4 regions of the Flavobacterium sp. Arc3 genome follow, and region 3 is predicted to be linked to each of the others. Evidence: riboswitches for the same ligand, from Rfam matches in the RefSeq annotation. Region 3 holds a riboswitch; each other region holds the start of a gene.
What was found. A riboswitch is a leader RNA that binds a small molecule or an ion and turns the genes downstream of it on or off. The one in region 3 is predicted to bind S-adenosylmethionine.

Region 1: linked by a shared signal. The riboswitch ahead of QO200_RS00040 (hypothetical protein) and the one ahead of QO200_RS18780 (hypothetical protein) in region 3 are both predicted to bind S-adenosylmethionine.
Region 2: linked by a shared signal. The riboswitch ahead of QO200_RS14600 (homocysteine S-methyltransferase family protein) and the one ahead of QO200_RS18780 (hypothetical protein) in region 3 are both predicted to bind S-adenosylmethionine.
Region 4: linked by a shared signal. The riboswitch ahead of QO200_RS12005 (Na+/H+ antiporter NhaC family protein) and the one ahead of QO200_RS18780 (hypothetical protein) in region 3 are both predicted to bind S-adenosylmethionine.

Annotation. Positions count from the first base shown of each region.
Region 1 covers NZ_JASMRI010000001.1:5,762-13,819, forward strand. The annotation lists gene QO200_RS00030 (N-6 DNA methylase) at 1-415, opposite strand, end outside; gene QO200_RS00035 (hypothetical protein) at 580-2,835, opposite strand; SAM-I-IV-variant riboswitch at 3,173-3,270, shown strand; gene QO200_RS00040 (hypothetical protein) at 3,261-3,650, shown strand; gene QO200_RS00045 (hypothetical protein) at 3,650-4,033, shown strand; gene QO200_RS00050 (hypothetical protein) at 4,064-4,579, shown strand; gene QO200_RS00055 (transposase) at 4,732-5,244, opposite strand; gene QO200_RS00060 (RagB/SusD family nutrient uptake outer membrane protein) at 5,356-6,711, opposite strand; gene QO200_RS00065 (SusC/RagA family TonB-linked outer membrane protein) at 6,723-8,058, opposite strand, start outside.
Region 2 covers NZ_JASMRI010000021.1:19,020-27,077, forward strand. The annotation lists gene QO200_RS14595 (vitamin B12 dependent-methionine synthase activation domain-containing protein) at 1-2,382, opposite strand, end outside; gene QO200_RS14600 (homocysteine S-methyltransferase family protein) at 2,766-3,767, opposite strand; SAM riboswitch class I at 4,039-4,159, opposite strand; gene QO200_RS14605 (NAD(P)/FAD-dependent oxidoreductase) at 4,253-5,305, opposite strand; gene QO200_RS14610 (bifunctional precorrin-2 dehydrogenase/sirohydrochlorin ferrochelatase) at 5,511-6,101, opposite strand; gene cobA (uroporphyrinogen-III C-methyltransferase) at 6,088-6,882, opposite strand; gene QO200_RS14620 (nitrite reductase) at 6,875-8,058, opposite strand, start outside.
Region 3 covers NZ_JASMRI010000041.1:12,430-20,487, reverse strand. The annotation lists gene QO200_RS18790 (dipeptidase) at 1-1,073, opposite strand, end outside; tRNA gene QO200_RS18785 (tRNA-Leu) at 1,186-1,267, shown strand; SAM-I-IV-variant riboswitch at 1,757-1,860, shown strand; gene QO200_RS18780 (hypothetical protein) at 1,919-2,305, shown strand; gene QO200_RS18775 (hypothetical protein) at 2,715-3,116, shown strand; gene QO200_RS18770 (DUF3157 family protein) at 3,134-3,553, shown strand; gene QO200_RS18765 (hypothetical protein) at 3,701-5,086, opposite strand; gene QO200_RS18760 (hypothetical protein) at 5,192-5,599, opposite strand; gene QO200_RS18755 (helix-turn-helix transcriptional regulator) at 5,599-5,886, opposite strand; gene QO200_RS18750 (hypothetical protein) at 5,967-7,211, opposite strand; gene QO200_RS18745 (type I restriction endonuclease subunit R) at 7,350-8,058, opposite strand, start outside.
Region 4 covers NZ_JASMRI010000015.1:4,247-12,304, forward strand. The annotation lists gene QO200_RS11995 (hypothetical protein) at 1-1,718, opposite strand, end outside; gene fabG (3-oxoacyl-[acyl-carrier-protein] reductase) at 1,797-2,543, opposite strand; gene QO200_RS12005 (Na+/H+ antiporter NhaC family protein) at 2,729-4,051, opposite strand; SAM-I-IV-variant riboswitch at 4,111-4,207, opposite strand; gene QO200_RS12010 (T9SS type A sorting domain-containing protein) at 4,306-4,887, opposite strand; gene QO200_RS12015 (transposase) at 4,938-5,249, opposite strand; gene QO200_RS12020 (hypothetical protein) at 5,566-5,988, opposite strand; gene sucD (succinate--CoA ligase subunit alpha) at 6,205-7,077, opposite strand; gene QO200_RS12030 (nuclear transport factor 2 family protein) at 7,164-7,526, opposite strand; gene QO200_RS12035 (UDP-3-O-(3-hydroxymyristoyl)glucosamine N-acyltransferase) at 7,528-8,058, opposite strand, start outside.

The sequences.
Region 1 (8,058 bases), on a different contig from region 3:
AATGTTGGTTAAAGTGTCTTAAAAGTCTTTGTAATAATTCGTCAGATAGTTTTTCTTTGTCACCAAACTTGGTAGCGGTCATCACGCCTTCAAGCGAAGTGTTTTCACGCTCAATACCAGCAAAAGCTTTGTCTAGTGCAATACCAATGTTTTCGGTTTCTTTCTTGATGGTTTCCCAGCGAGATTCCATCGGCATTTGGAAATAGGTTTCGTCCTCAGCCACTTCCCGAGAAACGCCATCACGATTCATTATGTTTTCTACTTCTTCTTCAAAGACATCGTTGGAGCGTTTTAAGAACAATAATCCAAAGATATAGTTCTTGAAATCAGAGGAATCAATGCTTCCTCTTAATATGTTTGCTGAATCCCAAAGCCAGCTTTCTAGGGTATCTAATGCTAATTTTTTATCGGACATTATTTTTGTTGTACTATTTTAATGAGTTTTAAACTCAAGTTATAATTGAATATTAAGGGTTAAAAATAGGGTAAATTTTTTCATTAAACTCCACTTCAGATAAAAACCATTGTTTAATTAGTTCAAGTATTAGCTTGCCTTATTGATTGTGTTGCTATTAAGAGTTATACCTTGAGTTTTCCTTCTTTGTACGTTTCTTTATTAACGGTTTTGTTGGTCTCGATATCTATGTATGATGTTTTACCATGACGTAAACCATCCTTTATTTTTCTTTCTTCTTTGATGTTATTCTCGGTGTCAACATATTCAAATTCCCCTGAAAAAGGAGTGTCATCGAGTTTAAGGTACAATTCATCTACAACTGCATTGTCAATAAATTTCTTTTCTATTTTTACATTTTGGTCATAATAGTAATAGGTCCATTTATCAACCCTTGATTCTTTATACAACCTACCAGTAATAATAGGTTCGTTATTTAAGGTCGTAATAAGGAGTTCACCATCAGTATATCCTAATCTCTCGTCGGATTCGTCATTAGCAAAAAAATCGAGTTCAAAATAACCATCACGTTCAGTGTCATTTTTCAGCCAATAAACTTTTGAAAGTATACGGTCCTTAAAGTATTGTGTTCGCTTGACTTTTAAATAAGCTGCTGTTCGTTCAATGATATCGTATTTATAATTTTTACCTATTCCTAAACTATCATTTACTACTAGTTGTTTTAAATTTCCAAATTCGAACTGTTTCACTAGTATAGGAATGCTGGCATTATTATACTCGATATCTTCACCATGAAGTTTGTCATTTTTATAATTAGACTCCGTTTTAATTTGATTTCCTTCTTTATAGCCAGACCATTTTCCTTCTTTTAAATTATCTTCATATTGTCCTTTCGAAACCAATTGATTTATAGAGTCCCTTAGTTCATAAAGGCCAGTTAACTCATCATTTTTATAATACGAGGTTTCAAATATTTTGTAGATTCTAAATTTAGAACAGCTGTCTACTTTAACTCCGGTGTCGTTAACTTCGTCACACGGATATTTGATTTCTTCTCTATAATAAAACCGTTGTGCTTTTCCGTTTAATTTTCCGTTTAAATAAATCCTTTTTAATGCAAGCTTATTAGCAAAGGGTTCAGACTCCCCATTTTCTTTCACATAATTTGGAAAATAAAAGTTCCATTCTCCGTTTTCTAAATCTTCGCTGTAATTTCCATCGGCACTTAGACTACCTGAATTGTTGTAGTTTTTCCAATAGCCCGTTTTTTTTCCGTTATTGTATTGCCCCTCCTCAATTAATTTGAGTTCAGAAATGTTTGTATTGATTGTTCCTCCAAAAAGATTTTTGTGCGCGTCTAAATAGACTTTGTAACTGCCGTTAAGTTCATCATTTTTATAATTACCAACAATAAGACTGTCTCCTTTTACGTCCTGAAACGGACCTTCTTTGATGTCTTTTAAATAATTGGTATAGGTTATAGTTCTTTCCGTTTTACCATCAATAAAGACGTATTTCCAATTGCCATTTTTTTCATCATTTACATAAGGACCAATTTCCTTTAAATAAAGCGCAGCAGTAGTTTCGTCATAATATAGGCCAGTATATAAGCCATTTGCCAAGTCATCTTTATAATTAGTGGTATAAGAGATTTTATTGTCTTCAAAGGATGTTAATAAGCCATTTCTTTTCCCATCTTTCATGATATATTCCAAAGACTTACTTCCGTCTACATCATATTCAATTGTTTTACCGTTTAAAAAACCATTGCTATAAGTGCCACTTTTTTTAATGTTTCCTTTTTCATCATAAAAATTAAATGGTCCGTTTAAATGCCCGTTTAACAAACTGTACTCAAATTTAACGGTATAATCATCGTAATAGTCTGTTTTCTTTCCGTTGTCATTATCGTAGATTCCTGATTTTTTTATCAATGTTATATTATAAGAAGTCATACTTCTATCCGACCAATCATCGTCACTTCTTTTTGCATTTGTAACCATTAAAGTATAGCCCGAACTGCCATATGTAGAGATTACTTTCTCATCTTCAATCGCACTGTCAACTAATTTGAAGCCGTTAGCGGTTAAGGAATTTTGTATCAATAAATAAGAACCTTTGTTAAAAATAGAATAGGATATTTTATTAGGATAGTCATCATAAGTATAAAGATAGAACCATGCTTGGGCTTTATCACTATAATCCTCTTTATTGTAGGACCAAGTAATAGTGCTATAATTGTCAGTATCTCCCTTTTCGGAGTTATAATAGGTCCATCCTTTTATTAACATAAATTGATTTACATCTTGCCAATTCTTCTTGTTGCATAAATTAGTTAAATCTGTTAGGCTAAGTTTTTGCCCAAAGAGAGTTGAACTAATAATTAATGTTAATAGGATAAGGGTAATTCTTTTTTTCATAACGTTTGTTTTTGGTGGCGTATTAACTACAACTCAACCAGAGTGTTGTTATAGGGTATTTGATACCTAAGTTTGTTTTTCTTTTTGGTTTAAATTTTACTTTACAATAGTAAAAAATCTGACACTTAAATCTTTACGGTTTTCCACATTTCAGAGCATTTTTTTAATTTGTGTGTAATTATGGAAATAGGAACAAAACCAAAATTAGGGTTAATTTATCGGGAAGCCTATACCTGTTTTTAGTGATATTCTAAGTCACTATTGAATTGTTATTTTTTATAAGTTTTAAAAATTTGTGTGATTTTAATGTCCGTTTTTATTTTTAATTTATATATTTGAATATCATTACGAACTACTATTTAGTAGTAGCAACCTGCTTAGACAAGCGAAGGTGCTAAAACAATGAGCCTAAACTAAGGAAAAATATGTTTAAAATACCTCAATTTATTTCCAAATTCAAGATTGCTTTAAAAACAAAAAAGGCTAAAAAAAATCTGTTTAAGATTTATTTAGACCTCGATTTCCAGTTTTATAGTGTCGCTTTTGACGAACTTCAAGAAGTCAATTACATATATAAAGAGAAGGAGCTATACGACCAAAGTATTGCTGGTATTACCACTTTTTTAAAGTTTCAAAAACCAAATGGAAGGGATTATGAGTTTTATCCTGATATCTATTACTCACAATTGAAAGCTAACCAAGAATATGCTGTTATCACGTATTCTTTCACAGGAGCTTATTCTACAAGAGCAGTTGCATTGGTTCAGACGTTACAATTAGATACAATAGAGATATTTAAACATTGTAAAGAATAATGAAAACAAAAGCAATAAAAACCTTTACAGCGGTCATCACCCTTGGACTAGAAATAGGATATAGCAAAGAGCTTTACAAGAAGGAATATTTGATTCATACCCTTGAAGAGTATCAAAAGCAAAGAATAGATGAAGCAAGGATTTATTTAAGCGCTTCAATCAGCGATTGTAGTATTGTTTTAGGCGGTCTGGAAGAAAACCATATAAGGTTAGAATTTATAAACTACCCTAAATTTCCGTTGGAAGTTGAGGTGTTTAAAAATGAAATTATAAAACTGTGTTCTCATTTGCTTAATAAGTTACAACAAAATAGAACTGTGATTGTGTTTACAGATGAAACAGTTATGCTAGAGATTGATGAAGCAATAGACCCAAGGATTTAAGAGAAAAGATTAAACTGTAAATTTATAGATATGAGAATATTGTTGTTTTTATTGCCTTATGGCACATTGGTTTTAGTTTTATTTATTCTTATGATTATGTTTTCTTCGGAAGTGTATCACGTGATGGGAACTCAGCTACCTATTGTATTATTGGGAATATTACCAATATTTCCCAGTATCAAGATTTCTTCATTACTTAATAAAAAAGTTCAAAAGTCAAACATTTATAAGTTAACCAACCTTCAAGTGTTAACTGGGACTTTTGAACTAATAATTCCAGTTTGTCTTTCTTTTTTTCTATTTGAGTATGTTGACAAAAAGGAATCTTATGGTTATGGAAGTAACCATGAGATATCAGATAACATTCCATATTTTCTTCCAGCGCTATTTTTTGTGATTTTATGTCTTGAGTGGATAAGGAGGTATAATTCTGAAAAAGATAAGTTTGTAGCTTTTAGATATATTTATATCATAGTAATGGTAATTGCGTTTATACTTAGTCTAAAATATATTGGACTTATGTTTGAACCTAATGCAAAAAGATAATGCAATAACCATTAATCATTGAACAGAAGTGCCAACTTTATTGTTGTGAAATTTCTCTGCTAATTTCTGACTATAAATTTTTGTTTCGTTTTGATTGTCAGTATGCATGATGTCTGACGCGATAGCTTGACCAATTTCGGTCAAAACAGCATCTATCTTACCTTGAAGTCTCTCTTTATTTTTTCAACTGCTTTTTTCCAAACAAAACTGTATTTATGTGCATTGGCTTCTATTTTGGTTCCATCGATAAATTGTTTCTCAAGACTAATAAGTTCCAAATCAACCATCATCTCAACGAGTTGATTGAAAAGCTTTTCGACGTTCCCTTTTAATTTTTGTCCTCTGAAATCATTTATAGTTCTAAAATCAGGCTGTAAACCACCTGAAAGCCACATAAAGTAAATGTTTTCCTTAACTGCTTTAGCTATTTTTCGACAAGAATAAGTATTGTTTAAATACCCGTAAAACAGTACTTTAAGAAGCATTTTAGAATGATAGCTAGAAGAACCACCACCTTTATACTGTGAAATAATATCAGGTATTTCTAATCTTTCAACAACAGAGTCTATTAATCTAGCGGAATGATTTTCTGAAATTAAAGCATTTAAATTCAAGGGAAAAAGTTCTTGCTGATGAACTAAATGATGCTTAAAAATGGGCTCCATAAATGTTGTTTTGAGTACTTAAACATACTTAAATTCAGCATAATAACAAAAAAACTGTCTGAAAATTACTTTTCGGACAGCCTCTTTCACTAAGTTTAAACACTTCATTATTTAGTACCCATCATTCTGGATTAAATTCTTGTTGACATCCATTTCTCTTAAAGGGATCGGTAAAACGAGATTATTAGCATTGTAAGGCAAAGAACCTATGTTTTGTTTTAACCTTTTGGCATCAAATAATGCAAATCCTTCAAAGGACAATTCTCTTTTTCTTTCCATCAATATAGCTGCCAAATTTACCGTAGTGAATAATGTAGCATTTGAACGAAACCTTAACATATTAATATCATCCAAAGGAGATAGTCCCAAAACAGTTCCTTCTCTTAAATTAGCCTCTGCACGTATCAAATACATTTCGCCTAAGCGTAAAAACGGGATGTTTGCATACTGGCTTTTCCATTTTGTGGTACACCAATAATCAGCCTCATAAAAGAAACCAGCACGTTCATCATTTGCATCATCATAAATATCCCAATGCTGATCTTCAATATCAACATCTGGATTTCCAGAACGACCTCCAAAATCAGATCCTGCCCAAAAAAGATTAAAATCGTTTATACTATCATCTTGACTATTAACCTGCCATGCAAACAAATCCTCGGTTGAATTTTCCGAATTATTAAACGCTTTAGCAAAAGTAGCCGTTAATGTTGCACCACTATCATTGATTACAATATTAGCCATATTTCGTGCATTTGTATAATCTCCTTTTTGCAAATAGACACGTGCTAAAAGTGCTGCTGCACTATATTTTGTAGCATATACACCATTTGTTTCTGGCAATAAAGCATACGCATCAGTTAAATCAAGAATTACTTGGGCATACACTTCTTCAAGAGTATTCCTTGATGGAAAAGTAATTTTATCAGGGTCTAAAACTGGATCCAATACTATAGGAACTCCAAGTTGACTGTTGACAGAACCCGTTGTATAAGGTTTAGAAAATAATCTTCCTAAGTCAAAATAAACTAATCCTCTAAGAAATTTTGCTTCCCCCTCCGCAACATCTTTTTCGGATGTGCTTGTGAAAACAGTTAAATTAGCCAATATTATATTGGACTGATTGCTTATTTTATAACCATTAAGCCAGATCTCTCTCACATAGCTATTATCTTTTAGGATAGCTTTCTCATTATATTCACCTGGTTGACTATAGGTTCCATTCCAATAAATATCACCGTCATTCGCTATTAACTCTGATGCCAGTGCAATATCTCCACCATAACTAACACTTGATCTTGCATCTGCATAAGCATTATTTAAAATTTTACGAAGATTTGCTGATGTGCTTATGGCAACATCAGTTGTTATATCCTGCTCTGGTGTAATATCTAGATTATCATCACATGCTACAAAAGAAAGTGCAAGAAATGATATTAAAATTATTTTATATTTATACTTTTTCATATCTAATTTCATTAAAGGTCAATATTAAATCCAATAATTATTGTTTTTGCTGGAGGTGCGGAATAAAATGCAATCCCCTTTCTAATATTTGAATCTCCGTTATTATCGTAAGAAGATTCTGGGTCATATCCTGTATAGTTTGTAAAAGTCAAAAGGTTTACTCCAGTCATGTAAAGTCGAAGTCTATCCACTGAAATCTTTTGACTTATTTTTTTCGGCAAGGTATATCCTAATGATAAATTTCTTAAACGTACAAAATCCGATTTTTCTAGATAACGAGTTGATGCTTGTTGTCCGTTGGTACGATACATCCTCGCTTGAGGAACATTAGTAATATCACCTGGGTTTTGCCATCTGTTCAATTGATCTGTTGTTTGATTATCTTCATATCGAGCGTTACCCGATTGAAATTTACCTGCTTCATTATATAGTGAAGCTCCCCACTCTCCTTGAAAAGTAAAAGAAAAATCTAAATTTTTAAATAAGATCGTATTTGTCATTCCTGTCATAAACGTAGGATATGGACTTCCTGAAATCACTCTATTTGCTTCATTGTAATCATTTGTTTTTGTTTTATCCAAACTACCATCGGAATTCGGTGTGTTTTTATAAAACAAAGCATCTCCGTTGGCAGGATCAACACCTGCATATTGCACTAAATAAAAAGAGGAAATAGTTTCACCTACTCTTACAATATTGCGCTCATCCACAATATCTCCTCCTGGTAAATTAGTTACTTTATTGTTTAAAGTAGCCAAATTCAAAGAGGTTTTCCAACTCAAATTATTTGTTTTAACATTGGTTGTATTTAATACAAATTCAAACCCTTTATTTGTTAAAGACCCCACGTTACGGGTTAATGTGCTCCACCCAGAGGTACCAGGCAAGGGTTCATTTAACAAAAGGTCATTAGTTTTTTTAACATAGTAATCAATTTCACCCGAAACTCTATTATTTAAAAATCCGAAATCAATACCTGCATCAACTTGGTTTGTTTTTTCCCATTTCAAATCCTGATTACTTAATTGCGATGGGTTAATTGCAGATGTTTTATTGTAAGCAGATCCGTTAAAAAGACCTAAACTTGCAAAATTACCAATTCCTGCATTACCAGTAATCCCAAAGCTTCCTCTTAATTTCAACAAGCTAATTGTGTTATTGTCTTTCAAGAAATCTTCTTGTGAGATAATCCAACCTGCCGAAGCTGCTGGAAATACTCCATAACGGTTTGAAGCGCCAAATCTTGAAGATCCATCATAACGCAAACTACCTTTTAAAAGGTATTTGTCTTTGACTGAGAATGTAGCTCTACCAAAATAAGACAGGAAGTTATATTTAGTTCTGCTT
Region 2 (8,058 bases), on a different contig from region 3:
TTTTGATATCAACCAATCTGTTCTATATTGATCGTGCTCTTTTTGTTCAATAGTATCATGGACTCCACCATCAACTTCAATAACTAACTTTTTCTCTAAACACACAAAATCAACTATGTACTCCCCAATTATATGTTGTCTTCTGAATTTTAAGTCCTCAATTCCTTTGTTTGATAAAACATTCCAAAGCATTTTCTCTGCCTCTGTTGGTCTGTTTCTCATTTCTTTGGCGCGTTCTTTCAAAACATCGTACAAAGCTGGACTTGCTGTTTCCCATGTTTGCTTTTCCTCAATATGAGTAGCTCCCCCTTCGGGGGCGGGGGGGGCTTCGTACAACTCAATATCATCATCGTTAATTTGATTCGCAGGGAAAATTCCGTAGATTCCTTTAGCTGTTAGTTTCTTTTCTTTCAAAATAACGGTTAACATTTCTTGTGCATCTGCAAAAACCGAAGTCGCTTGCTCTCCCACTACTTCATCTGTCAAAATCGCTGGATATTTTCCAAACAATTCCCAAGTTCTAAAAAATGGCGTCCAGTCAATGTAAGGAACCAATACGTCTAATTCTACTTCGATGACTTGTTCACCCAATACATTTGGTTTCACAGGAGTAAAATTCTCCCAATCCAATTGCAATTTATTTTTACGAGCTTGTTCAATAGTCAAGAAATTTTTGTCGCGCGAACGGTTCAAAAAAGTTTCTCGAAACGCATCATATTCTGCTCTTATATCACTCGCATATAATTTTTTATCCTTGTTCAACAAACTTCCAGCAACCGTTACGGCTCTCGAAGCATCATTAACATGAATTACTGTTTCTCTATATTGAGGTGCGATTTTCACGGCAGTATGCGCACGCGATGTCGTTGCTCCACCGATCATCACCGGAATTTTCATTCCTCTTTTATCCAATTCTTTCGCTAGAAACACCATCTCATCTAGCGACGGCGTGATTAATCCGCTCAATCCTATAATATCAACGTTGTGTTCTATTGCTGCTGCTATTATTTTCTCTGGAGCAACCATAACCCCTAAATCTACAATCTCATAGTTATTACAAGCTAACACTACGGAAACAATATTTTTACCTATATCATGTACATCTCCTTTTACCGTTGCCATCAAGATTTTACCATTCCCTTGTTTGTCACCAGCCTGTTTACTCTCTTCTATAAAAGGCAAAAGGTAAGCCACAGCTTTCTTCATCACACGTGCTGATTTCACCACTTGTGGTAAAAACATTTTTCCTGATCCAAATAAATCCCCAACCACATTCATTCCCGTCATCAAATTAATTTCGATAACTTCGATCGGTTTTGCAGCCGCCAGTCGGGCTTCTTCAATATCTAAAAGAATAAATTCATCCACTCCCTTTACCAATGAATGCGTCAATCGTTCCTGAATAGTTCCCGAGCGCCATTCCTGAATTGCCTTTTCATTACTCTTTACATCTCCTTTTACATTTTCAGCAAAATCCAATAGTCTTTCAGTAGCATCGTCTCTTCTATTTAGAATTACATCCTCAACGCGTTCCAATAAATCTTTTGGGATATCATCATAAATGGTCAACATCTCTGGATTTACGATTCCCATCGTCATTCCGTTTTGAATTGCATGATACAAGAAAACGGAGTGCATCGCTTCCCTAACCGTATCATTTCCTCTAAATGAGAATGAAACATTACTTACTCCGCCACTAATATGTGCATGAGGTAAATTTTCACGAACCCATTTTGTTCCTCTAAAGAAATCCAAAGCATTCAAGCGATGTTCTTCCATCCCAGTCGCAACTGGAAATATATTTAAATCGAAAATAATATCCTGTGGAGGAAAACCAACTTTATTTACCAAAATATCATACGAGCGCTGGCAAATTTCAACTCGACGATCGTAATTATCAGCCTGTCCTGTTTCATCAAAAGCCATGATAATTGCAGCGGCACCGTAACGTTTAATCAATTTGGCATGATGAATAAATTGCTCTTCTCCTTCTTTTAACGAAATTGAGTTTACGACACTTTTTCCTTGCACAACTTTAAGTCCTGCCTCTATAATATCCCATTTTGAGCTATCAATCATGATAGGCACACGCGAAATATCTGGTTCAGCAGCAATTAAATTCAGGAATTTCGTCATGGCATATTCGCCATCCAGCATTCCTTCATCCATATTAATATCGATGATTTGTGCGCCACCTTCCACTTGCTCCTTTGCGATGCTCAGTGCCTCTTCGTATTTTTCTTCCTTGATTAATCTCAAGAATTTTCTAGAACCCGTAACATTGGTACGTTCCCCAATATTCACAAATACGCTATCTGGCGTAATGATTAAAGGTTCTAATCCCGATAATACCAAGTTTCTTCTAGTTTCTGCTTGTGCCATTTTATATTTTTATTTGTCCTACACGATCTTAAAAATTATGTAGGTATAACTTTTTAATTCTTATTGTTCTGGGCGTGCCCCAAAAGGGTCGGGCTATTCGCTGCAAGTCCTCGCTCTTCCTTCGTCAGGCTGTGGGCTTTTCACTGCTATCCCTCACGCGATTTTGTTCTAATAACAATACTCTTTTTCTCATTTTTGTCTTTCCGACGAAGGAGGAATCTCATTATCTGAATCACTTGGTGTGATTTCTCCTTCGTCGAAATGACAAAATCAACTAATTTTATTTTTTTAAAGAACGTTTTACTCTCTTTGCGGGCACAAGCGAGACGCTTGCGCTAGTAGGTGACTATAATATAGACGCGACAAATCGCGTCTTTACGTTTTTACATTGTTGCTGTTGATACTCTTGGCTTATAATCCTTGGCAATATCTGCAATTAACCTGATGTGTTCTGGGGTTGTACCGCAACATCCACCTATGATGTTTACCAAATTATCGTCGAGATATGTTTTTATTTGTGATTGCATTTCGGCTGGTGTTTCGTCATATTCTCCAAAGGCATTTGGCAATCCTGCATTAGGATGTGCCGATACATTGAAAGCAGTATTTTGCGACAATGTTTGTAAGTATGGTTTTAACAAATCAGCTCCAAGAGCACAATTAAATCCTACACTCAACAATGGAATGTGTGAAACCGAAACCAAGAACGCTTCTACCGTTTGTCCAGAAAGTGTTCTTCCTGACGCATCAGTAATTGTTCCTGAAACCATGATGGGAATATCGATATTGCGTTCGTCTTTTACTTCTTCGATTGCAAAAAGTGCTGCTTTTGCATTTAAAGTATCGAAAATAGTTTCGACCAATAATAGATCACTTCCGCCGTCAATTAAGGCTTCTACTTGTTGCTTGTACGCAATACGCAAATCATCAAAAGTTACTGCTCTATATCCTGGGTCATTTACGTCTGGTGACATACTTGCCGTTCTGTTTGTTGGTCCTATTGAACCAGCTACAAAACGAGGTTTGTCCGGATTTTTAGCTGTCCATTCATCGGCTACTTCACGGGCAATTTTGGCCGATTCGTAGTTCAATTCATAAACAATGTCTTCTAGATGATAATCGGCCATTCCGATGGTGGTTCCTGAGAAAGTATTGGTTTCAACAATATCAGCTCCTGCCTCAAAATAAGCAGCATGCACCGCTTTTATAGCTTGTGGTTGTGTGAGTGATAATAAATCGTTGTTTCCTTTTAAGGAATGTGGAAAATCTTTGAAACGCTCTCCTCGAAAATCTTCTTCGGAGAAATTGTAGCGTTGCAACATAGTTCCCATGGCTCCATCGAGAATGAGTATGTTTTTTTTAATGGCTTCTTGAATGCTTGACATAACTTTTTATTTCTTGTAAACCACAATGTGAATTGGGATCTATACTTTTGATTATTAATTCCAAAAGTTCACTATTGTTTCTCTTTAGCCCTGATGGGAGCGGCATCCTTTTTATCCTGAATTTAGTTCAGGATCCTGAACTAAATTCAGGATAAAAAGATATAGCGTACAGCAGGAAAGATGATGGCAAAAAAGCACCAATCATTCGCTCTAAAAAAAATATCGATATGTTGTCAAGAAAAGGTTTGAGAAATACTGTGGAAGTATTCTTGTGTTATCTATCTTAGATGCTGAAATATATTCAGCATAAAGTAGAATGTAGCACCTTCTTTATAAGATAAAGGGTTGCTAAGGTTTCATCGGGTCTTTCCCTCCGCCTTTCGTGATAACTGTCAATAAATATAGGAACACTACAAAGAAAAGACATAGCGCTAATACTTGCAAGTATTAACGCTATATTTTTTTATTGGTTTTTATTCGAATTGTTACACAATGGCTTTAACCACTGCTTTTGGAGCTTCTTTACGAGTTCCGTCAAATCCGTCAACACCTGAAACTGTAGTATATTTCAACACATAACGTTTCCCTGGATTGATAATTTGGTAAGCTGCCTGACACATTAATGTCGCTTCGTGAAAACCACAAAGGATTAATTTTAGTTTACCTGGATAGGTATTCACATCTCCGATAGCAAAAATACCTGGAATATTAGTTTGGTAATCTAAAGCATTATTTACTTTGATTGCATTTTTCTCTATTTCTAATCCCCAGTTTCCAATAGGACCTAATTTTGGCGTAAGACCAAAAAGTGGAATAAAGTAATCTGTAGGAATGGTTCTTTGTGCTCCATTTTCATCGATAACAATCGACTCGATGTGCTCTGCTCCATTTAATCCTACTACCTCAGCCGGTGTAATCATACGAATTTTTCCTGAATCTTTTAGCTCCTGTACTTTTTCAACAGAGTCTAATGCGCCACGGAATTCGTTACGACGGTGAATCAATGTCACCTCTGATGCTACATCTGTCAGGAAAATACTCCAGTCAAGCGCTGAATCTCCTCCACCTGCAATCACAACTCTTTTATCTCTAAACTCTTCTGGATCTTTGATAAAGTATTTAATTCCTTTATTTTCATAGAAAGCGATTCCGTCGATAAGTGGTTTTCTAGGTTCAAAACTTCCTAAACCACCTGCAATAGCAACTACTTTAGCATGAAACTCAGTCCCTTCGTTTGAAGTTACAATAAAGCTTCCGTCTTCTTGTTTTACGATTGTTTCAGCACGCTCTCCTAAGGTAAATCCTGGCTCAAATTGTTTGATTTGTTCCATTAAATTATTTACTAAATCTCCCGCTAGTACTTCAGGAAACCCTGGAATATCGTAGATAGGTTTTTTAGGATATAATTCAGATAGCTGCCCACCTGCTTGTGGCAAAGCATCTAATATATGGCATTTTAATTTTAATAATCCTGCTTCAAAAACGGCAAATAAACCAGTTGGTCCGGCTCCTATTATTAGGATATCTGTTTCAATCATGTTCAATACTTTTATTCCTCCCACAGCCCCCTCCAATCCCGATAGCTATCAGGAGGGGGAGACTGGGAAGAGTTTCTTTTGTTATACTTGTTCTTACTTATTATTTTGTTCACAAAGGAACGAATGATTCGCTCAAAAATAAATGATAAATATCATTCGAACACTATGTTCTATTTTCTTTATTCTCTTCTCTAATTTCTTTGCTCTATTCTCTGTATTCTTTATTTTTCAACGAAGCTGTGATCTCATTCATCTTTTGTACTTTCTCTTCGAAATCACCTTTTAAGGTTTTGCGATATTCATTGAGATTTTCTACCATTTTATTAATATCCTCAGGAATCACTTCTTCAAAAAACTCCCTTAATCTTTTCGCTGTTGTCGGCGATTTTCCATTTGTTGAAATGGCAATTTTCACGTTTCCTTTAGTTACAATTCCACCTAAATAATAATCACAAAGTGGCGGTGTATCGGCAATATTACAAATTAAATATCTTTCTCTACATAAATCATAAATCCTTTTATTCACTTCAAGATCATCGGTACAAGCAATAACCATATGCCTTTTCTTTAGCATCTTTTTCTTGAATTTCTTCATGGTCAACTTTACCGAATCATGCTTATTGACCAACTCAACTAATTCTGGTAAAAACCTTGGTGCAACAACCTCAACATTTGCATTAGGGCTGGATTTCAGCATGAATGTCAATTTTTCTAAACCTACATTTCCACCTCCTACAATCAATACATTAAGATTGTTGAGTTTTAGAAATACGGGGTATAATTCATTCCTTTCCATATATTACATGTTTGTTGCTAATGGATTTTAATTCTTTATAAAATCCGTTGCTTTTCTTACTATCAGCTACTACTTCTCCAATTACGATAATGGCTGGAGAACTTAAATTCTTGTCGGCAACTACTTGCTGAATCGAATTTATTGTTCCTATTCCAATTTTTTCCTCTGGAGTGGTTCCGTTTTGAATAATTGCTACGGGCGTTTCTCCCTTAGATTCATTTTGAAAAATAGACACAATCTGGTCTAACTTACTCATCCCCATCAAAACAACAACTGTTGCTGATGATTGAGCCGCCAAAGCCACATCTGTTGATAGTTTTCGCGCCGAAGTTGTCCCTGTTATTACCCAAAAACTCTCCGAAACACCTCTTTTTGTCAAGGAAATCCCTTGAGAAGCAGGTACGGCGATAGCCGATGAAATTCCAGGAACAACAAATGTAGGAATTCCAAAACTTTCTACATAGTCTATTTCTTCACTTCCTCTACCAAAAATAAAAGGATCCCCCCCTTTAAGACGAACGACATGGCCATAAGTTAAGGCATTATCTACAATTAGTTGGTTGATTTGGTCTTGCGTGTAAGCGTGGCATCCTTTTCTTTTTCCAACAAATATTTTCAATGCGCGTTTAGGAGCATAGCTCAACAACTCTTCATTAGCCAAAGCATCGTATAAAACCACATTGGCTTCAGCAAGTGCTTTTGCTCCTTTTATAGTAAGCAAATCTGGATCTCCAGGCCCCGCTCCTACTAAAGTTACTATTGGTTTTACTGTTTTATGCATTAGCTAAGTCTTTTGCTCTGTAGGTTTCTATATTTTGAAAGAAAGCAATTGCTTCCTGTATGTATTTTTTGGCGAAAGCCTCAGAAGGTTCATTTTGATTAATTTGGTATACTAAGTCTTTAAAAGTTGAATCTAAAGCTATTTTTTTAGTTTCAACAAAAACAGTATCAAACAAATTGATGATTCCTGCATGGTGGTTTGTTTTTTGGTTTTCAGCCAATAACAAAGCTTTAGCACCATTTACAAAACCTGCATACGCCAAGTAAATAGCATCAGCCCAATTTTTATCTTCGAAAGCTTCTTGTGCAAAAGTCAATTTATCTTTGGCTTCCAAAATTAAAGTTGCTACTAGGTCAATTACAACTCCAGCACATTCCCCTACTCCAACCGCTTTTACATAATTGTCAGCATTTCCCCAATCGATAAAATCTTCGTCGGTAAGATTAGTAACATCCGCCAAAGGTTTTAAGAATTCGTAGAAATACTTTTCGCCTTGAGCGTCATAATAATCTAAGAAAGACTTTCCGTTAGCATTCGCTTCAAAATCATTTAAGATATAACGTAATGCATCAGGTCCTCTCCGACTTGGAATCTTGATTACTTTATCAGAAAAACGTCCTTTTCCATCTCCTAAAATTCCGCCTCCAAGCAATACTTGTAAAGCCGGAGCCACTAATTTACCTGAGTTGATAGACATTCCTTGAAAACCAATTGAAGACATGTTGTGTTGTCCACAAGCGTTCATACAACCACTAATTTTGATTGTGATTTCTCTATTCTCTTTATATTGCGGAAATTCTAATTTTAATACTCTTTCTAATTCCTCAGCAATTCCGGTACTACTTGCAATTCCAAGATTACAGGTATCTGTTCCTGGACATGCGGTGATATCGTTAATTGTATCGTAACCCAAAGTCACGAAGTCTAATTTGGCTAGTTCTTGGTAGAAGAATGGTAAATTTTCCTCTTTTATATTTCTAAGAACAATATTTTGCTTTAATGAAAAACGCAATTCATTTGCTCCATAATTTTTAATTAATTCGGCCAACGCTCTCGCTTTATCTGTATAAAAATCTCCTAAAAGGACTTTAATACCTATCGCAACATAACCCGCTTGTTTTTGAGCAATCACATTCGATTGTTTCCAAGCTTCATAAGCAGCTGTATCGTCAATAG
Region 3 (8,058 bases):
CCAGCAGGAGCGAGGCTCATGAAGTGTTTAGTGAATAACTCAGTAATTTGCTCCCATTCTTGGTTGGGTACTAAACGCATGGAGATTTTAGCGAACGCTTGACTTGCGATAACCGTTTTTGCTCCTGCACCAGTATAACCTCCCCAGATTCCGTTTACGTCTAATGTAGGACGAATAGAGTTTCTTTCGTTAGTCACATATCCTTTTTCGCCATAAACGTCTTTCAGGTCAAGTGCTTTTTTATATTTTTCCAAGCTGAATGGCGCTTTTGCCATTTCGGCTCTTTCTTCAAGAGATAGTTCCTCTACATTGTCATAAAATCCAGGAATGGTAATATGATTGTTTTCGTCATGAAGAGAAGCAATCATTTTTGCCAAAATATTGATTGGATTAGCCACTGCACCACCGTATAAACCGGAATGTAAATCACGGTTGGGTCCTGTAACTTCTACTTCGACATAACTTAATCCGCGAAGACCTGTTGTAATAGAAGGTTGTTGATTTGAGATCATTCCAGTGTCTGAAATTAAAATCACATCATTTTTAAGCTTTTCATTGTTGTTTTCAACAAAGGTTTTTAAGTTTACACTTCCTACTTCTTCTTCACCTTCAATCATGAATTTCACGTTACAAGGCAAAGTATTACTTTGGATCATGTATTCGAATGCTTTTACGTGCATGTACATTTGTCCTTTATCATCACAGGCACCACGTGCAAAAATGGCTCCTTCCGGATGAATGTCGGTTTTTTTTATCACAGGCTCAAATGGGGGAGAAGTCCAAAGCTCCATCGGGTCTGCCGGCTGTACATCATAATGACCATAAACTAATACCGTTGGCAAGTTTTTGTCAATTATTTTTTCACCATAAACAATAGGGTAACCGTCAGTTTCACAGATTTCTACAAAATCACAACCTGCTTTTTCCAGACTTACTTTTACCGCTTCAGAAGTCTCAATAACATCTTGCGAGTAGGCTGCATCTGCACTTACAGATGGCATTTTTAATAATTCTATTAACTCGTTGATAAAACGGTCTTTGTTTTCTTGTACGTATGACTTGATATTTTCCATTTATTAACTAATTTTTTATAGTTTCAAAAGTACAAAAAATAGAATTAAAAATTTTTTTAAAAAATGTTTTGAAAGTTCAAACTTATGACTATATTTGCACCCACAATTGCACGCGGATATGGTGAAATTGGTAGACATGCCAGACTTAGGATCTGGTGCCGCAAGGCGTGTAGGTTCGAGTCCTATTATCCGCACATACATTAAGACTTAAACAGCTGTTAATCAGTTTTTTAAGTCTTTTTTGCTTTTTGTATTCCCCCAATACATCCCCTCTTTCATAATTGTGTGTGTAAATGAACCTATTTAACCTAATGAAACTTCGACTACGTATTTTATTTAACTAATGGAATAAACTTCTTTTTCAACATTTAATAGGGGGGGGTGGAGAATTCTCGTCTACGGGGTGCCGGGGTATTCTAAAGGTCATTTATGTGAAGATAACGAAAGGGATTTTAAAAAAAATTTGGCAAAAAAAATTCTAGATATTGCATAAAGCACTGGCAATTCCCTTTGTTAAAAAGTGTTAAAAACACAAGTAGTCCGCACTATAGTAAAATAGGTGAACGAGTACGATAAAAAACACACCTTCTAGTTGACCTTCTATAGGCATAGAATAAGCATCATTTGGTAGGTCACGTTAAGTTCCATATCGATAAATCCAAAAAATAATTCTATATTTACCCTTCAAACATCAAGATTCTTTCCCTCCGGGAGAAAGAAACCAACCGAGACGAGAGTCCACGGTGGTAAATAAGATGAGGGCAGCCCGCCAAAATAAAGTGCTATTCAACTCCCTTTTTTATTGTCAAGATGTTCTGTAAATTATTAACTTAATTCAAATCATTATGGCTATCCATTTTATTGACAGTGATAAAATTGACATCACCTTCACCAACCTAATCATTAATGTTTCCAGTCTAAACAAATATGGGCTCTCGGTAAACGATTTTTCCGTAGAAAACAACCTATGGGGAAAGACGAATGGGAAGCTCTTGGTCATGACTGAAATGAACGAGCCCGCTTGGGAATTGCAGAAGATCATTGATACCATTTTAATCCCTAAAGGATTTGTCTTTGAGCGTGATTTTGTCGTCGCATTTGAGCAGCTTATTCACGGAGCGGGAAACAGCATCACATGTTTGATCAATCAAGAACTCCCTGAACTATTGGAGATTGATTGGATTAGCAGTGAAATAAAGATGAACGGTAATTTCATATGGCTTAAAAATTAAACTGAAGCCGAGAATGTAGCTATATAATTAAAGAAACAAAGACAGTCAATTTTCTTCCATTGCTTTTCATTATTCGTGGTATACTCTTAAGAGACTTACTTGCAAGCAGGCATATTAATAACTCAAATTGAGGTAAACCGTAACGTTTTTATAAAACATCTTAATATTTTAGCAAATATCACTAATTGTGGGTATGTTTTCTTTTAATTAGTAGTGTTATATTTGTTAAATTCACGGGCGTGATTTTTAATTTAATCCTCGTTAACAATTATAAAAAAATTGCTACAAAGACTCAATATAGAGCTTTTTCAAATACTGAATATTAGTAACATTGTAAAATCGGTCATTTAGTATCGATACATTAGCAAAATCAGATGGAAATGCGATTAACCAAACCTAAATATATATTATGAAAAATTTACTTTATGTTTTTACTGCTCTTTTGATTTTTTCTTGTTCATCTTCAGATGATAGCTCCGGTACCTCGAGTTCTGATATCAACCCCCCAACATGGATTCAAGGAACATGGAAACAGGAAGGCGCATTACAAGGGCAAGGGCTCGGGTTTAAATTTAGCTCAAATGATTTTTGTACTCTAATATTAAATGGGGACCTGTGTACACAAGGACAAATTGATTCATTTAGAAAAGCAGGTGAAAAAGTAACTGTTGAAGAGACAATATCAAGCACTTCATACAGTGCGAAAATTAATTATCCAATGGGACAGTCAGTAACCTATTCTTTTAGTAAAATATCAAACACTGAAATTAAATGGGAATCCTCAGCAGGCGTTGTATTTATAAAACAATAAACTTTAAAATTTTAATTATGAAAAAATTATTTATTTCAATCTTATTTATAGTTTCGAGTATTTCTATAGCTCAAAGCGCAACTGCAACGACAGAAGACGGAAAAAAAGTTGTTTTGAAAAGTGATAAAACGTGGGACTACATAAGTAAAACTGTGGTTTCTGAAAACGATTGTACTTTAGAACCAAATTATGTAGAACCAAAAAGCGAAAAGGGAATAAATAGTTGGCTTAAAAAATTCGACGCAACAACAGAGGATTTAAAAAACCATGTTGCAGTTGAAAATGAATGCGAGGTTAAAGATGTAAAATTGTTAAATATCTCTGAACAAAAAGGAAATGGAATGTATTCTCTTTGTGTAAGCGGAAAGAAAATGAAATATAGAAGAATGGGTACTGTATTTTCAAGATTAGATGAAGAGTTGTTTAAAGGGAAATAAAACACCCAACATTCACGACCACTAAACAACAAAACCCGCTACCTAGGCGGGTTTGTTATTATAGCATAATTGAGAGTGTAAAAGATTATTTACCTGTAAGATTATACTTTCTTGTAACAGTACGCTCACAGACATTAAACCCCCCCCTTAAACCCATGTTTTAGATTTAAGCATCGGAACAAAGCCTAGTTCTTTTAAAAAAGTAGTTTCCATAAAGGTTTTGACAATACTTGCTTTATCTTCTGTGGTTACGATACAATCGTGAAGAGTCAATAATGGAATTTTTTTTCTAAAATCTTTATTCAGTTGTCGGGCGACAATGTTAAGCATAAAATAGCTTTCGGTTTGAAGCGTCAGGTAGGAATAGAACCTGTGGTTTTTCTTTTTTAACTCCGTAATAAAAAAATGCATTTTCGGGAAATAGGATTGAAAAACTGCTTTTTCGTTTACGAACGTATTGGGCTTTGCGTTTAACATTGAGAGCATATTTGTTTTCACTACTTTTATTAAATCATCCATATCACCATCAAATTTGCGGTTAAACTTTTTTTCGACAGCACTCAATAAATATTCATCTGGTTTTAGCCTTTCATCAAATAAATGGATGGTGTGAAACCCGTCTACAAAACGCTCATATAGGGTCCCTTCCCCGATTTGAATTTGAAATTGCTCCAACTCTTTACTACAAAGGGCTACGCGCTTTTTTACTAACATATAATGATTATAATAAGTTTTAGTACTATTAATTATACTATTAAGATGACAATTGTTATTGGTTAAATTACTTAAGATAAAGAATAAAAATGTTGGAACAGATGCGGAAATGTCAATTTCGGCCAAAACGGAATTTTCATAGCGCAAGAATTTTCTGAACTCTTTAGGGAATCCCGATAGCGAAGTATGGATTCTTCCGTCAGTCTCTGGCTTGTGTGTCATATAGAATTCTCCATTGTTCATTTTCAATATTTTTGAAGCGTTTAAAAGATATTTTTGGTAATCTGAATTTTCTAAGTACAGACGTTCATTGTGGTTTAAAGCGTCAGACAATTGAACTGTAATTTTTTTTGGGTCTAGGTAGCTGGTGAGGAAGGAATAATGTTTCCTGACTGAAGGTTGAATTTTTAAAGCGAATTTAGGTTTGATTTTTTTCATCAAATTTTGGTCAGTAATAGTATAAATTTTTAGCTTTTTGTTAGCGTAAAACGGGGATAGTTTATAAGAAAAACTGTGACCTTTAGTATATGGCCTTCGCCAAAGAATGCGTCCTGCTCCCGAAAAATTTTCTATTAGATAATCGATGTGTTCGTTGTAATTCCTGCAAAAGGACTGTAAAGTTGTTGAAGAAAGACCGATAAATAATTTTTCAGTCGTAATTTCTTTATTCTTATCAATTTTGTAAGCCAGGTTTTTAATTACAAAATGTATAATTAAGTAAAAAAAATCAATATTGTATTTGAAATCTGGGGGAAACTGTTTTAATCTGGCTTCTAAATCGAGGTTTTCGGGTACTAAAATGGAATATGTTTTTTGCATAGTTGAGAAAAAAAAAGACAAAGCGATGCCACGTGTTGGGAAAACACCGCTTTTGTCTTAGGTTAAAAAATGATTAATTTTTGGGCAGAATCGCCCGTTTGTAGTTTATGTTATCTTGAAATTTGGTTCAAGAAATACAAATGCATTATCTAAATGACCCTTCAAATTTGGGTAATGTTTAGAGATGATTTTTTTCACTTGTATGCTGTCAAAATCGTATGGTTGTAAGTATCTTGACCAGCTGACGTCATAATGATATTTATACGTCTCTTTTGATTTTCCTCTCACAAGCATTCCGTTTCCAAGTAAGTAATTTAAATACTCGTTGAATCTCGGGATTTCTTTAATGAAATTACTGAATCTGCGCTCTCCTTCCTGATTGGCTGTTTCGTAGACAAAGCTGCCTAGAATAAATAATGCTACTTCCTTTTTTAAATTGGAATCAACCAAATCAATAATATTGATGTTGATTACTGTTTCTGCCATTTCTGGTACTAATAATACACTTTCCATTATGCGACATTGTTTAAAAGGTTATTAATGTCTTGGCGTAAATAGAAAACTTTGCCCTTTACTTTACGAGCCTGTAAAGTACCGTCTCTATTATACTTCCAGAGCGTAACATAAGAAATACCTAAAAGGTCTTTCGTTTGTTCTCGTGTGAGAATTTCTGTTTCTGGTTTTGGGGCTTGTGATGTAAAATTCATAACCTTCTGAAGTTCGGCTGCAATGCAGTCAGAGATTAAATCTCTTAAATCAGTAACTGATATTTGAATCAGTTGTAGTCTTTGTTCGTTCATTTGTAGTGTTTTATGATTTATTCTACAAATCTTAAAAAAGGGACAAAGGGAAAATAAAGGGATTTTAAAAAATGAAAAAATTATGGAATTGGCTTTAATCTTTCTTTTGTTATTTGAAGGTCTTTTTCTATTTTTTCATACAGTTTATCTATCTTTTTGGTATGAGAATCAATTCCTTTAAAATACTTTTGGTAATCCGTTTTACTGTAATTTAAAATATTTTTTTTGTCAAAATTTAAAATATATTTAAAGTTTTTTAGCTTCGAAAAATCAATGTTTTCATTTTCTTCGAAATATTCTAAAATGTAAAACAAATAACAAAAATTATAAAATTCAATTTGGTTTATGTCTGAAATATTACGTTTGTTTAAATTACTGTATTTATTGTTAGCAAGAATATTCAAAATAACATCTATTTCAGATTCGATAAAATTTTTAGTACTCAAAAAAACGACTAATTTTTTATGCTTTTCTTTCAAATGACTTAAGTCTTTTAATAAATCCTTATTGTCTGGAGTTGAATCGTTATTTTCAATGTTTTTAGTGTTAAATAATTTATCCTCCAAAAATTGGTATAGTAAATAATCAAGTGAATTTTCAAATCCCTTATAAAAAACTGTGTATACAATTTTAGAATGGTCTTCTTTGTTTAGAAATTCTAAATAACTGATTAATGATTTATTAAAATCAAAATAAAGACCTTTTTCATCGGAAAACCCTTTGAACTGAAAGTTATTATTTTCTATGCTTTTAAAAAGTTTTCTTTTATACTCATTTTTTTTGTTTTCAATATATTCTGTTGATAAATCGAGATTTAATAAATCTTTTGTCTTTTCGATATTAATTATTTTATGCTTCTCTATCTCAATAAATTTTTGAGCATCAAACTCAATAATATGAAGCATTTGTTTGTAATAACTTATAAAAACATTTTGATTATATTTTCTTAATTCAAGATATTTATTAAATAGCCTGTATAAATCCGACGTTGTAAATTTTAAATTTGTTGGCGGACCAAAACCGTCTCCATCGGGATAACCCTCTGTAAAATTTTCATTTAGATAGTTCAATAAATTATTTATTTCTACAGTACTAAGCAAATCAGAAATTGATTTTAATTCGAGATTACAATTTTGATTTAAAATTATCTCGCTTGTAAGAATACCTTCTTTTATAAAATCCTCATATTCTAAAATTTTTTTATCAGAAAAAGGGTCGTGTTCATCTTTTTGTCCAAAAAAATTTATGATATTCCATTGAATCAATTCCTCAACATCCATAAGAGTAAAAGTTGCAAAATCGATAACAGTTTGTTCTTTATTCATATTTTTAGTTTAGTAAGGCATTCTTACAATTTTTCGGACATAGGTGAAAAATAACATTACATTTTTGTTGTTTTTAGGACATATGTCAGAAGCAAGGTTTCAATCCCATTCTTTGTGAAAATCCCATACATTTTTTAATTATGCCACCCTACTATAATCGGCATATCTAGTTTTGAAGTAGTTGAACAGGATTTCTGTTTTTACTACGATATCGCCATCGCCGTATGTTGGATGGGGGAGTGTACTATATAAGTAATCATTGACTGCTTTTTTTACAGCGGATGCAGTTTGCACTTTCTCGGCCCAGCGATCGACGGTAAACTCGTTGGTTGTTAATCTACTCAGAAGTTTTCGGGCGGTGTCTTTTATTTCTAGTCTCTCTTTGTCGTTTACTTTCTTTCCTGTATTAAGCATATCAAAAACGGTCAGTTCGTCATCAGTAAGACTTTCTCGTTCTGCTCGTTTCTCTTCTTCAGACAAATCACCAAGCATCAGGATTAACTGGTCAAACAATTCCTTGACAGTAATGTATTCTTTACCGTTGTTGTAATTTTCGATGATTTCCTGATAGCGCTCGTAATAATCGATTCGTAGGGGGTTCTGGTCTAAGAGGCGATTCAATTTTTTATTCACTCGGTCTTTGAGTGACTGAACAGCTATGTTTTTGTTGTCTTTTATTTTAAGAAACTCCTCTTCAATTTTCTTAAAGTCCAGACCGCTTAAATCTATCTTTTGACCGTAGCCTTCGGCCTGTTCCAAAAGCACATCTAAACTTTCAATCGATTCATTCACCACACGTTGAACTTGTGAGATGATATGCGTGATATCAGCTTCGTCAATTTTGTCG
Region 4 (8,058 bases), on a different contig from region 3:
ACAGAAAAATTATAACTTCCTGCTGCAAGTCCGTCTAAATTTACTTTGTAAAATGCGTTTCCTTTCAATAAATCGTAGTTCTTAGTTTGTTTAGTTACTGTATTTCTTACAATAATTGTCAAACGCGCTTTATCGTCAAATTCATAGTTTTTATTGAAATATTGAGCCGTTATTTCGATAGCGTCACCTGAGTTATAAAAACTTTCATGATTAACCACTAATGCTTTTTTAGAACTACTAGAGGCTAGATACTGAATTGTTTTATCTATAAAAACATCAAATTTAGCAAAGGACTGAGTATCAACATGACTTTGCAATCTCCATTTCCAGATATTTTCACCCAATAGAAATGCGCTACGATTTCCTTGATTTTCGGCATATACTAATAATGGGGAATTTGTATCTATAGTTCTAATTTTAGAAGAAAGTAAAACAGAAGCGTTGCCCTTAACGGTAATAGCTCCAAAGGCATTTTCTAATGGAGGAAAATTTTCGAAACCAATATTATCTGTGGCAAATAAATTAAATTGGGGATTAAAACTCGCTAAATAATTCTCTTTTTGATTACTCATTTTAAATGCCAAACTACTTTGCTCCTTATTTAAAAAGGAGAAATCAGTACTTGTTCCGGTAATAATAAAAGTAGATATTCCTGCCTTTTTATTATCTTCAAAGATAGACTTAAAGGCTGCTGTCGGTTGATATAAAACCAGAACATTGTAATCTTTTAATGAATTGACAGCGTTAGGTTTAATAACGGTTACTTTGCGTTGTGCATTAGATTCAATACTGCGTTTTAAAGCACCTACATCCGGATGATTTATTGCCGTTATAAGTGCAATATTTGTTTTCTGATCAATTACTTCTACCGCAAAGTTTTTTGAATTATTATAAGTGTTTTTCTCTTTTTCAAGACTGGATAATGTTGCTTTAAAAGTTTGCGAACCTATTTTATTTGCCGGTAAAAGAACATTTAAAATGGCAGTTCTTTTAGAGGATGAAAAGGAAACACTTTGTTTTGTAACAACTGAATTCCCTTGTGAAATCATAAAATCTGCAGACACATTTTTGTCTCCAGAATAGTTCAGGAAAACTTCTACAGGAAATTTATTTTTGTAGAATGCATATTTATTGACATTGATTTGGCTAATCTTTAAGTCGATTACCTTGGTTGTATCTCCCAAAATTATTGGAAAAACTTTATTGGCAGCATCAAAACTATAAACATAATCATTACCTGAAGTCTGATTTCCGTCTGTTAAGAGAATTGTTGGGAATATACTATTTCTATTAGTACTTCTTAACTCTTTTGAAATTCCGCCTAGATTAGTTTGTGTCCCTTTAAAGTCAAATTTTTCTGAGGGTTCAAATGCCGTGTCAAATCGATACGACTGCAAATTAAACTTTTCATTTAAGGCTGAGTTTGCTGTTATTAAAGCATATATTTCTAAAGCTTTTTTGTTAGCGTTTAAGGCCGTTATCGAACTTGAATTATCTACAACAACTGCCAAAGGCGGTTTAATAATCTCCAGCGTATTTCTGGTGATTATGGGATTAATCAACAATAATAGAATCCCGAACAAGGATAGAAAACGCAATAAAGCCAAAAACAAATTTAGTTTTGATTTGCTTTTGGCTTTATAAAAATATTGGTAAAATGATAAACCACCGGCAATTACTATTGATAGTAGAATTAGTAGGACCGTGTTTGTTGTCATTCTATTTATTTTAAATGATGAATTTTAAATGGAAAGAATTCAGTATTTTAAAATTCATCATTTAAAATTTATAATTTCTTATGTTAGCATTCCTCCATCAACATTCAAGACTTGACCAGTGATATAAGCACTCATGTCAGACGCTAAGAAAAGGCAAGCATTAGCAACATCCTCAGTAGTTCCTCCGCGTTTCAACGGAATCCCGTCTCTCCATCCTTGAACGACATCATCATTTAATTTTGCTGTCATTTCAGTTTCAATAAATCCTGGAGCAATAGCATTACAACGAATATTACGCGAACCTAATTCAAGTGCAACCGATTTTGTAAATCCAATAACACCTGCTTTTGAAGCGGCATAATTCGTTTGGCCCGCATTACCCTTCACTCCTACTACACTACTCATATTGATAATTGATCCGGCGCGTTTTTTCAAGAAAGTTCTTTGAATTGCTTTGGTCATATTGAAAACTGATTTCAAGTTCACATCAATAACTTTGTCAAAATCCTCTTCAGACATACGCATTAGCAAGTTGTCTTTAGTAATTCCAGCATTATTAATCAAAATATCAACAGTTCCAAATTCAGCAATTACAGCATCAACCATAGCTTGTGCTTCATTAAAATCAGCTGCATTTGATTGGTATCCTTTTGCTTTAATTCCCAAAGCGTTCAATTCATTTTCTAATGCTAAAGCCGATTCCACAGATGAACTGTATGTAAAAGCAACATTTGCTCCATGTTTTGCAAAAACTTCTGCAATTCCTTTTCCAATTCCGCGACTCGCGCCTGTTATAATGGCCACTTTTCCTTCTAGTAATTTCATATTCAAAAATTAGTTTAATTTTTATTTGTAGCTATTCCTGCTATCCGCTTCAATCTTTTATGACCGCTAGCGCTTTCATAAAAGGATTTCCACTACTATCAGGGCTATCTTACAGTTGTCAAATATAGAATAATTCCTTTTTTAAAAAAATTTAAAAATCAATAACATTCGAAATCGAACCGATTTTAAAGATCCAGAAATCGTTTTACCAATTTGTCCCAAAAAGAGCTATAAATCGCAACCAAAGTAAAAATAAACAAAAATAAATGATACCAAGCATTTGTTAGTAAATCCATAAAATCAAGTTTGCCATTTGCAAAACTTAAAATCAGCAATACTTGTGCCCCATAAGGCAAGATCCCTTGCACTACACAAGAAAATATATCAAGAATTGCTGCTGTTTTCTTGGGACTCAAATCGTATTCATCACTAATTTCCTTAGCAATTCCACCTGTTATAACAATGGAAACTGTATTATTGGCAATAGCCACATTCGTAAAACCTACCAAAGCACCAATTCCAGCCTGCGCCGATTTTTTACTTTTAATGCGCTTTTTGATTTGGTACAATAAATAATCAATTCCTCCAGCTTTATCAACCATTGCTGCTAAACCACCAGTAAGCATAGACAATAAAAATATTTCAGTCATACTAGTGAAGCCCTCATATATCTTTTGGGCAAATTCCATCAACGTAAAATGATTTCCAAAATACCCAATCAATCCAGCTAATAAAGTTCCAATAATCAGTGTTGAAAAAACGTTTATGCCAACTAATGCTAATACAATTACTAGAACGTAAGGAAGAATAGTTATCCATTCAAAATTGGTCTTAGGAATCGCCACTGCAGTAATATCAGAGTTCAGTCCCAAATAAAAGAAAACTAGAACGGTTATAATGGCTGCGGGAAAAGCAATGAATAAATTTATTTTGAATTTATCTTTCAGTTTACATCCTAATGATTGCGTAGCAGCAATTGTAGTATCTGAAATCATCGATAGATTATCTCCAAGCATCGAACCACCTAACAAAGCGCCTGCAATCAATGGCAATGAAGCTCCACTTGAATTAGCCAGATTTACTGCGATAGGCCCAATAGCTACAATGGCTCCCACAGAAGTTCCAGTAGCTGTTGATAAAAAGGCCGCTATTAAAAAGATCCCTAACGGAAAATAAGCGACATCAATTGTATTAATTCCAAGGCTTACAACTGCATCCACACCTCCCGTTGCTTTACTAACAACAGCAAATGCTCCCGCGAGAAGATAAATGAGACACATGGTCATAATTTTACTCTCTCCACAACCAGCAATCAAAGTGGCTACTTTCTCATCTGACGAACTCTTAAAAAGTAAGAAAGCAGAAATAATTCCTATCACAACAGCAATTGGCGCAGGTAAAGCATAGAAATCATCAAGCCATATACCGGCTCCTAAAAAAATAAAAATAAAAATCAATAAGGGAATTAAAGCAAATGCATTTCCTTTTTTTTTCAATAAATGAGTCATAAATCAGTTTTATAATGATATAAATATGACGAAAAACAATAGCTAAAAAAATGGGAATGTAAAACAACGTTTTTTCCAAAGGATTTGGCTTATCGTTTTAGCACCTTGCTCGTTGTTGCAGGTTGCTATCTCTTTTTGAGATTCGTGATAACGGCTGCAAAAGTAATTATTATTTTTTGAAATCGTCACCTTCGATCAAAAAAAATATTTTACAAAAAAAAGCCTTACCGAAGTAAAGCTTTTTTATAACTAATTTAGTTTTTTATAAATTTCATATTCGAACTTCCTTTATCTGTATTCATTTTCAAGAAATACTTTCCGGAAGCCAGTTTAGAAACATCAACCTTTGTTACTGAAGTCGCATTCGGAACAGCAATGACCATTTGTCCAAGAATATCATAAATTGCTATTGATTGTACTTCTATAGAATTTTTATAATTAATATTTAGAATCTCATTTACTGGATTTGGAAACACACTAAAGTAATTTGAAAATTCAAAATCTGAAGTTGCTAAGGTTTTAAAGGTAGATGTCGCTTTGTTTGTCAGAATTGGAAAGTTATAATCAAAATAAATATTAGCTTCATTTTGGAATGTATCGCCAACTACTAATGTTGGTAATGTTTTAATCTTATAGCCATCTCGATGTAAATAAGAGGTCATTAAACGGTATCCGCAGTCTATAAACTCATGACTTAAGATTTCTTTAACCGATTTAATAACAACTTCTTGAATTACCATTCCTTTGGATTTATTATAAGTAAAGACACTAGGCTTATTACCTTTTTTACCATGGCTTGGTCTTCGGTAGTAACTACTTTGAATCATACCTACCATCACAATGACTTTGCTTTTACTGATTTTATACTTGCTACAAATACTATCAACTAAATCTTTCTTGGATCGGACGTCCCAAACTTTTTTTTTAAAAGTTCACGTCCAACTTCTAGTTCAATTTCTTTATTAGCTAATAATTTACGTAGGATACGGTTTTCTTCCTCAGCTTGCTTTAACTCTTTGCTACGATCGTCATAAGTGACTTTTAAACCTGCTTCTCCTTGTTTCTCATGCTTCTTCTTCCAACTGTACAAAGTTCCTTTACTAACACTGTATTTACGGCAGGTTTCTACAACTCCTGATTCTTCGCAAGAAGATAAAATTTCTAACTTCTCTTCTAAACTCCATTTCTTGTATTTCATATCTCAAATGTACTATTTGAAATTTAAAATATCACTCCGAACTTATAAGGGGCTAAAATAAACATTGGTTGCAATATAACTGTCTACACTTGCTTCTAGTAATTTTTTCTTAAAATTGACATCTGGTATATCAATAACCTGAGCATTAACACTTCCAAAAAAACAAAATCCAATAAGTAAAAAGTAAAGTTTTTTCATTTCATAAATTAAAGTAATCAAATATATAGAAATCAATTAGTAATAAATTATTTTCCTAAAAAAAAAAGCCTTACCGAAGTAAAGCTTTTTTTATAAAATATATGATTTATGAAATTGACTAGAAAGCTACATTCCATCTTGGTAATCTACCATTTTCATCTAAGAAAATTTGTAAAACTTGTCCTTCTACAGCAGTAGGAATACCTTTAGTATCATCATTGAATGTTTCATACCAAACAACTTCTAACAAGCTGATATCTTCTTTTTTCATTTGCGCTGGCCAAGAATATTTCCTTCCTGTTTTTGCAAACTGGTGCCCTTCAACAATCTTTTCTTTTAGACCACCATTTTTAATTTTCAAAGTTCCGTCATTTTGTACTGTTCCTGTAGAACCTACCATGATCAACTCTTTTTCTTCTGCTACTGCATACACTAAAAACACGCCACTTCCTTCTGAAGCATTACAAACTTGTTCTAAACTGTCATCTGCAGCAAATGAAAATTTGTCGCTAACTTTAAATTTTTTTAATTCCTTATACATATTGTTTTATTTTTATTTGAATTGGCTTCCTCAAAAAAATACCCCACAAAATCGTGAGGATTATCTAAACCATTCGTTTCTATTTATTATTATTAAAGTTAAAGCGGTAAAATAGCTGTTTTTAATAAAGTGCAAAGGTATTTCTTTAATTCTATTTTATAATAAAAAAGCCCCACAAATGTGAGGCTTTTTATATTTTAGTTTTAAAATAGATGACTATCCTAAAACTTCTTTTACTTTTTTACCAATTTCAGCTGGAGAATCCACTACGTGTATTCCACATTCTCTCATGATTTGTTTTTTAGCTTCTGCTGTATCATCAGTTCCACCTACAATAGCACCTGCATGACCCATTGTACGACCTGCTGGAGCGGTAACTCCTGCAATGAATCCTACAACTGGTTTACGGTTACCATCGGCTTTAATCCAGTGAGCAGCATCTGCTTCTAGTTGTCCACCTATTTCACCTATCATTACAATACATTCTGTTTCTGGATCATTCATTAACAACTCAACTGCTTCTTTCGTAGTAGTTCCAATGATAGGATCTCCTCCAATACCAATTGCAGTAGTAATACCTAAACCTTGTTTTACTACTTGGTCAGCTGCTTCATACGTTAATGTTCCTGATTTAGAAACAATACCTACAGTTCCTTTTTTGAAAACAAAACCTGGCATGATACCAACTTTAGCTTCACCTGGAGTAATAACTCCTGGACAGTTAGGTCCTATTAGCCTAGCGTTTCTTTCTTTAACATAAGCGTTTGCTTTGATCATATCAGCCACAGGAATTCCTTCCGTAATAGCGATAATAACTTTTATTCCTGCATCAGCAGCTTCCATTATTGCATCAGCAGCAAAAGCGGGTGGTACAAAAATAATAGTAGTATCAGCACCTGCTTGTTCTACTGCATCTTGTACAGTATTAAAAACAGGACGATCTAAATGAGTTGTTCCCCCTTTTCCTGGAGTTACACCACCTACAACGTTTGTTCCGTACTCGATCATTTGAGAAGCATGGAAAGTTCCTTCACTTCCTGTAAATCCTTGAACAATTATTTTGGAATCTTTATTAACTAAAACACTCATGATATATATTTTATGTGATTTTTATAAGTTGTGTTGCAAAAGTAAGGTTTTGAAATTATTTTGTGGCCTTTTCTTATCAAAATATATTATGATAATTGACTCATTTGATAACCTCTATATAATTTATTGTCTTTTATTTCCCAAATTGCTATAAAATGCGCCAATAACATCTCCTCTCTCGGATTTTCAATTGTTTTTACAAAATGAGAATAGCGTACACTAATCATATCATTTTCGGCAATAATATGACTAATCCTGATCTTTGAGCGAACATAAGCTCTACCCAACTCTTCGGAAAGATCTACTAAAGAGTCATAATCCAATTGGACAAAACCCTTACTACTATTCCAATCCAACGTAACATCAGAGTGCAAATATTCTTTCATAGTGGTACTGTTAATTAGAGCATCTGATTTGTAAAAATCTTGAACGAGTTCCTTTGCTGTCATATTATTTCAATTTATTTAAAATATCTGGTATTTTTTTAATATTGGCCAGTTGTTTTAATTTTTCTCTAGACTCTTCTATGGGGGTGCCAAAATAGGATTTTCCGCCTTCAACAGATTTAGTAACACCTGTTTGACCCATAATCACCGCTTTTTTACCTATCGTAATTCCGCTAGTAGTTCCTACCTGTCCCCAGATCGTGACTTCATCTTCAATAATAACGCAACCTGCTATTCCAGTTTGTGATGCAATTAAACATTTTTCGCCAATTACAGTGTCATGTCCTACATGAACCTGATTGTCAATTTTTGTTCCTTCGCCAATGATGGTATCACCTGTAACCCCTTTGTCTATTGTACAAAGTGCTCCAATGCCCACATTATCTTTTATTACCACCCTACCACCTGAAAGCAATTGGTCGAATCCGTCTTCTCGTTTTTTGTAATAGAATGCATCAGCACCAAGAACAGTTCCTGCGTGGATGATTACATTATTTCCTATTACGGTGTTATCGTAAATCGCAACATTAGCATG